Regions from separate parts of the Primorskyibacter sp. S187A genome, predicted to be linked through region 1. Evidence: riboswitches for the same ligand, from Rfam matches in the RefSeq annotation. Region 1 holds a riboswitch; the other holds the start of a gene.
The links. A riboswitch is a leader RNA that binds a small molecule or an ion and turns the genes downstream of it on or off. The one in region 1 is predicted to bind cobalamin.

Region 1 (3,582 bases):
GGACGGCTCTTTGAAGCCTCCGTGCGATTGGCCGTGAGCAATCCGCTGCGCGCCATCGCCCTGTCCCTCGTCTTGCCCGTCCTTGGTTTCGTGGCCTTCCCGACCCTGACCGCGCAGTTCTTCCCAGGGGTTGAGCGCGATCAATTCTACATCGAGCTCTCCATGCCGCCCGGCAGCGCGATCTCCGAGACCGCAGAGGTTGCCAAGGAAATGGACAACATCATCCGCAGCGACGACGGCTTGCGCAGCATCTACTGGTCCATCGGCCAATCCGGCCCTGCGTTTTACTACAACATCGTAGGCGGGCGCAGTCAGGAGCCTGGATTTGCGCAAGCGATGATCACAACCAAAACCGATGCAGATGCCGCGCGCCTCGTCGAGGGCTTGCAACAGCAATTTGATCGCGACTTTCCGCAGGCGCAGGTTATCGTACGCGGGCTTGTGCAAGGACCGCCCGTAGACGCCCCCGTTGAGATCAAAATTCAGGGGCAGGACATCGCCACCCTGCGCGCTCTGGGCGATGACATCCGTGCTGCCATGTCAGATCTGGATCTGGTCACGCAGGCGCGCTCGGGCGTGAACGGCGGGGCGCCGCAGCTACGGTTCGAGATCGACGAGGACAAGGCGCGGCTTTTGGGATTGAACGTCACGGATGTGGCCGCGCAACTCGATGCCGCCCTGATCGGCGTCACGGGCGGCTCTCTCGTGGAGGGCACGGAGCAACTGCCGGTCCGGGTCCGGCTGGGAGAGGGGATGGGAGAGGGTCTGCCCCGCAATGGCCTGCGCGGCGATGCAGAAGCCATCACGGATCTGCCTATCGTGCTGCCCAATGCTGCCACGCTCTCAGCCACAGGCATCTTCCCAGCTGTTCCCTTGTCGGAATTGGCCACACCCGTTCTTGAGCCTGCCGAAAGCGTGATCACGCGGGTCGACGGGGTGCGCGAAAACGTGGTGCAGGCGTTTCTCGTGCCCAATGTCCTGCCCGAAGAGGCCCTCCAACAGGTCCTTACAGCACTGGACGAACGCGGCTTGGAGATACCTGAGGGCTATACGCTCTCGCTCGGGGGCGACAGCGACGCGCGGGCCAACACAGTGGGCAATCTACTGGCGTCCATCGGCCTGATTGTAACGCTCACCGTGGCCAGCATCGTTTTGACCTTCAATTCCTTCAGGCTTGCGGGCGTCACCCTGGTGGTGTGCGTGCTTGCGGCAGGGCTTTCGATGCTGTCGCTGGCGATCATGCAATATCCCTTCGGCATCGTGGCTATCATCGGGGTGATTGGCTCGATCGGGGTTTCCATAAACGCGGCCATCATTATCCTGACAGCCTTGCAGGCTGATGCCGAGGCGGCGGCCGGGGATGCAGACGCGATGGCGCGTGTAGTGACGGGCTCAAGCCGCCACATCATCTCGACCACGATCACCACCTTTGGTGGCTTCCTGCCGCTCATTTTGGATGGGGGCGCGTTCTGGCCGCCCTTTGCCGTCTCCATCGCAGGGGGCGTCTTGCTCTCAACGCTGGTGAGCTTTTATTTCACGCCGCCCATGTTCGCGCTTGTCCGGCGGCGGCGCACGGTCCCTGCGCCGGTTGGTTTGACCACCCACGAGGTCGTCGATCTGCGCGTCGCCGCTGAATAACAGGACGCTGGCCGAATTTGCGCAACGCGGCATCTTGCCGATTGACACTTCCCGGCGCGCAGATAGTGTCGGCGCGTGATGGTTCTCGTGCAGGAGACTGCCGGGAATAATAGGGAACACGGTGCGGCACCGCATTGAGGCGCCAAATCCGTGACTGCCCCCGCAACTGTAGGCGGCGAGCAATGTTGGTTCACCACTGGCCATGACGGGCTGGGAAGGTCAACGGAGCCGGGACCCGCAAGTCAGGAGACCTGCCATCACCTGTTGTTCAACCCGGAGCGGGGCGCTCTGGAAGGAGGCGCGATGGCACAGATCTTGTGCAGAGACATGACCCGGCTCTCCCCTTGCCTGCTTTTTCCGGGGCGGAGGCCAAAACGGCAATGTCCTCAGACCTGATCATCCTGATTTGCACGACCTGCCGGGGCTCTGGGCCCGCGTCTGATCTGCGCCGCGCAATCGCTCGTGGCGCGCCGGAGAGCGCTGTTTTCAAGGCGGTGGATTGTCTGGCGGCATGTGATGCGCCCATTGCCGTGGGATTGCAGGGCCGTGGCAAGGCATCTTACCTGTTTGGCGGCATCGAAAGCGACATTGAGGCCCGCGCCATTGCGACATTTGCCCATGCCTTTGAGAACTCCGCCACCGGCTGGACCTCCTCGCAGGAACGGCCCGCAGCTCTGGCAGACAAGACGCTGGCGCGCCTGCCCGGGATTGCACTCTCATGAGCCACGCATTCCTGTGCTCCCATGATCTGAGCTACCACACCAGGGCCGGTGTGGAGCTTCTGAGCGGCGCCGAGTTCGAGCTGGACCCGGGCGCAACACTCGCGATCGCCGGGCCCAACGGTGCAGGCAAGACCACATTGATGCGTATCCTCGCAGGCACGGTCGCCCCCAGCGCGGGCCACGTAAGCCTTGATGGGCAAGACCTCGCGTCGCTCTCGCTGGAGGCGCGCGCCCGCCAGATCGCGCTCGTCAGCCAGCATGAGAACCCCGATGGCCGGTTGCGCCTGCGCGACTATGTGGCCTTGGGGCAGATGCCCATATGGGCGGATTATTCCAGCGCCGCGCACGCAGAGGCTCTGGATCGCGTGTTGGATCTCGCACAGCTGCGCGATAGGGCAGACAGCCCCATGGCGCGTCTGTCGGGCGGAGAACGGCAGCGCGCCCATATCGCCCGCGCCCTGGCGCAGCGCCCCAAGCTCTTGTTGCTCGATGAGCCCACCAACCATCTGGACCCGGATGCCAAGGGGCGCATGCTTTCGCTCGTCTCGGCCCTGGGCATCACCATCGTCATGATCCTGCATGACCTTGTGCTGATCCCCGAATTCGCGAGCCATGTCGCCCTCATGCAAGACGGCCGCATCATGCACTTTGGACCTGCATCGGAGGTTTTGACCCCTGAGGCCGTCCAACAGACATTCGGCGTGAGCTACCTGCTCCTGCCCTATGAAGAACGCGTCATCCCCGCGCTCGATATTCGCAAAACCTCTGTGTCAATTTGAAGGAAAGACCCATGACACCCTCCCGCATCGCCCCCCTGATGCTCTGCGCTTTCGCAGCCTCCCCTGCTCTGGCCGACGTGACCGTCGACAATTGCGGCACGCCCCTGAGCTTCGCAGAAACGCCTGAGCGCCTTGTTGTCCATGACATGAACATGACCGAAATGGCCTTCGCGCTGGGATTGCAGGATCGCATCGTCGGCCTCACTGGGATCACAGGCTGGTACAAGACAAGCCCCACCTTTGACGCCGAGCGCGGCGATATCCCCGAGCTTGCGCCAAAATATCCCACCGTCGAAAACCTTCTAACGGTCGAACCCGATCTGTTTTTCGCCGGTTGGTATTATGGCATGAAGCCCGGCGGCGATGTCACGCCCGATACACTGGCCCCGTTTGGCATCCAGACGATGGTGCTCACAGAAAGCTGTGTGCATCTGCACGATGAC
Region 2 (3,582 bases), on a different contig from region 1:
CCACGAGGAAAAACCACACCATATCCAGATCGGGCAGAACCGCACCCACAAGGATCGCCCACCAGATCAGCGGATCCTCATCGAAGCTCTTGTCGAGCGCAGAAGCGAGCAGATACCCCGCAGGCAGGTGACCGATGATCATGAACGCGCGCTTCTCATCATTGCTTGGACCCGCCCATTATACCGCGACCTCGACCATGACCAACTCCGGCGGCCGGCCCAGACGCACGGGCAGCTTTGAATAGCCCAAACCGCCTGAAACCAGAAGATGTTTTGCCCCGTCACAGTGATGGCCATAGGCATAACGACGGCCATATTTGGAGGGCACGATCAGCGGGAGACCGAAAGGCGCGATCTGTCCGCCATGGGTATGGCCGGAGAGGGTCAGGTCAATATGGTCGGGCACATCCGGGAACACATCCGGCTCATGGGCCATCAGGATGCACGGATCGTCGGGCGAAAGCTTGGCCAGCACCGCCTCCAGATCATCCGCACCTTCCACGGGCCCGGGCCATATCGAGGAGAAGGCACGCTGCGAATCGAGGCCTGCAAGTTGCACATGGCCCCATGGCGCGGCCAAGCGGATCACATCATTGTTGAGACACGCGATGCCAGCGGCTTCAAACGCGCTGTGCCAATGACTGGGTTGGCGTGTTTGGCGCGCCACCGCGTCATCGGCCCAATCATGGTTGCCAAAAACCGCATAAACCCCAAGCGGAGCGCTTAAACCTTTGAGCAACATGGCCGTCGCTGCGGGAGCCGCCCCACGGCCTCCCAAGACATGCCCGACGTAATCGCCCAAAAGCAGGATGAGATCCGCGCCCAGCCCGTTCGTCTGATCCACGAGAGCCTCTATGCGATCAGGTGCCATGAAGGGCGAACAGCCATGCAGATCAGCAAACACGGCAAGCCGCAATATCCGGTCAGGTGAGACCCCCCGGAGCGTCACCCGGTACTGCACAACATGAGCAGGGTCCGGCACAGATCAGAACTCGATCCCTTTTTGCGCTTTGACGCCTTCTTTGAACGGATGTTTCACGAGCGTCATCTCCGTCACCAGATCAGCGGCCTCGATGAGCTCGGGCTTGGCGTTGCGCCCGGTCAGGACGACATGGGTCATCTCTGGCTTTTCATTGAGCAGAAAATCCACCACCTCGTCGATATCGAGGTAGTCATAGCGCAGCGCGATGTTGATCTCATCGAGCAGGACGAACTGGATGTCAGGGTCAAGAATTTGCTCCTTGGCAATCTTCCAGCCGTTTTGAGCCGCGGCAATGTCGCGCTCGCGGTCCTGTGTCTCCCAGGTAAAGCCCTCGCCAGACACGAAAAATCGCACCTCGTCGGCGAAGCGCTCGCGCAGGAACGTCTTTTCGCCCGTGGCCCAATTGCCCTTGATGAACTGCACGACGGCGGCGGGAATGCCATGGGAAATACAGCGCATCACCATGCCAAAGCCAGACGAGCTTTTGCCCTTGCCCGGCCCGGTATGGACCATGATCAGACCTTTCTCTTCGGTCTTGGTCTCCATCATGCGATCGCGCGCGGCTTTGATCTTGCGCATCTTCTCATTGTGGCGGGCGGTGACGTCATCCATTGGGGGCCTCCTCGTGCATTTGCCCAGACGTGGCACCGGGGCCCGGCGACGTCAATGCACATTGACAAATCCCGCGCGCGCTGAGCAATGTCGGCCCCGATGGTTGCGCCCGTTTTGGCGCATGAAAAGGGAACGCGGTGAAACCCCGCGGCTGCCCCCGCAACTGTGAGCGGCGAGCGATCCTTGAGAAAGCCACTGGGCCGGAAGTCGGTCTGGGAAGGTCAGGGAAAGCGTCGAGCTGCGAGCCAGGAGACCTGCCATCTGCAATGGAAACGATAGCCCGGGCGGGGTGCCCCGGAGGAGGATAATATGTCAGACACAAAAGACGGGGTCGAAATCCTTGTCTGTATCAAATGCCTGCGCGGCACGGAAACGACCGGAGACGGCGAACGCCCCGGCACGCGCATGTACGAGGAACTGCGCGCCCGCGACATGCCCGAAGGGGTGACGCTTTTGCCGGTCGAATGCCTGCAAAACTGCGACTACGGCTGCTCCGTGGGCTTTCGCGGCGGCGAGGATCGCTGGACCTATATTTACGGGAATTTCCACGAGGCGTCGCATCCAGACCTGATCGTGGAAGCCGCAAGCCTCTATCGTGACACAAAAGATGGGCTGATCCCGTGGCGGACCCGGCCCGAACACCTGAAACGAAATTGCATTGCGCGCGTCCCCCCGGTGACGAAACCGCGCGCGCCCAGCTTTGGAGAGATGTGAGACATGGCAGATTTGGCAAAACTCCCGGTGACCGTGATCACCGGTTTTCTGGGCTCCGGCAAGACAACGCTTGTGAGCCACCTGATGCGCAACCCCGGCGGCAAGCGCCTGGCGATTGTGGTCAACGAGTTTGGCGATGTGGGCGTCGATGGCGATATCCTGAAATCCTGCGCGATCCCCGATTGCCCGGCAGAGAACATCATGGAGCTCGCCAATGGCTGCATCTGTTGCACCGTGGCCGATGATTTCATCCCGACGATCGAGGCACTCATGGCGCTGGAGCCGCGCCCCGAGCACATCCTGATCGAAACCTCCGGTCTGGCCCTGCCCAAGCCGCTCCTCAAGGCGTTTGACTGGCCCGATATCCGCTCGAAGATCACGGTGGACGGCGTCATCGCGCTGGCCGATGCCGAGGCCGTGGCCGCGGGCCGCTTTGCCACCGATGTGGCCGCCGTTGATGCACAGCGCGAAGCCGATGACAGCATTGACCACGAGACGCCGCTCTCCGAAGTCTTCGGCGATCAGATCTCCTGCGCCGACATCATCCTGCTCACCAAGCCCGATCTGGCAGGCCCCGAAGGCGTGGCGAAAGCCAAGGAGATCATCGCCCGCGAGGCTCCGCGCCCGCTGCCCGTGGTCGAAGTGGCCGAAGGCGTGGTCGATCCGCGCGTGATCCTCGGGCTGGAAGCCGCGGCGGAGGACGATATGGACGCGCGTCCCTCACATCACGATGGGCATCACGACCATGAGCATGACGATTTCGACAGCATCATCGTCGATATCCCCGAGGTGGGTGATCCCTCAGAGCTCGTTGCGCGCATCGAAACGCTGGCCAAGGCGCAAAATATCCTGCGCGTGAAGGGCTATGCAAGCGTGGCGGGCAAACCCATGCGCCTGCTGGTGCAAGCCGTGGGAGCGCGTGTGCGTCACCAATACGACCGGCCCTGGGGCCCGGGCGAAGATCGTCTCGGCCGTCTCGTCGTCATCGCCGAGCATGACGACGTGAAACGCGCGGATATCGAAGCGGTTCTGGCACCCGCACAGGCCGCAGCCGAATAAACCATGCACGTCGTCTTTCGCGAAAGCCACGGGCTCGAAGAGACCGAGACGCCCACCGATCTGGGGCAAAGTCCTGCTGATCTGGTGGTGCTCTCGCTCTCGGATTCCGATCTCGGCGCTTTCGCGGCAGGCTGGCACCGCGGCAGGGACGCATTGCCAAGCCTGCGTCTCGCCAATATCGCGGCGCTCAAACATCCGCTCTCAGTCGATACCTA

Region 2: another riboswitch for cobalamin. It lies ahead of ACP15S_RS13865 (DUF1636 family protein); the one in region 1 lies ahead of ACP15S_RS05905 (DUF1636 family protein).

The regions. Positions count from the first base shown of each region.
Region 1 covers NZ_JBNAGA010000001.1:1,167,689-1,171,270, reverse strand. Annotated here, with positions in the region: gene ACP15S_RS05910 (efflux RND transporter permease subunit) at 1-1,638, shown strand, start outside; cobalamin riboswitch at 1,701-1,911, shown strand; gene ACP15S_RS05905 (DUF1636 family protein) at 2,019-2,360, shown strand; gene ACP15S_RS05900 (ABC transporter ATP-binding protein) at 2,357-3,139, shown strand; gene ACP15S_RS05895 (ABC transporter substrate-binding protein) at 3,151-3,582, shown strand, end outside.
Region 2 covers NZ_JBNAGA010000002.1:602,276-605,857, reverse strand. Annotated here, with positions in the region: gene ACP15S_RS13880 (metal-dependent hydrolase) at 1-142, opposite strand, end outside; gene ACP15S_RS13875 (metallophosphoesterase) at 179-904, opposite strand; gene cobO (cob(I)yrinic acid a,c-diamide adenosyltransferase) at 986-1,594, opposite strand; cobalamin riboswitch at 1,678-1,870, shown strand; gene ACP15S_RS13865 (DUF1636 family protein) at 1,904-2,308, shown strand; gene cobW (cobalamin biosynthesis protein CobW) at 2,312-3,367, shown strand; gene cobN (cobaltochelatase subunit CobN) at 3,371-3,582, shown strand, end outside.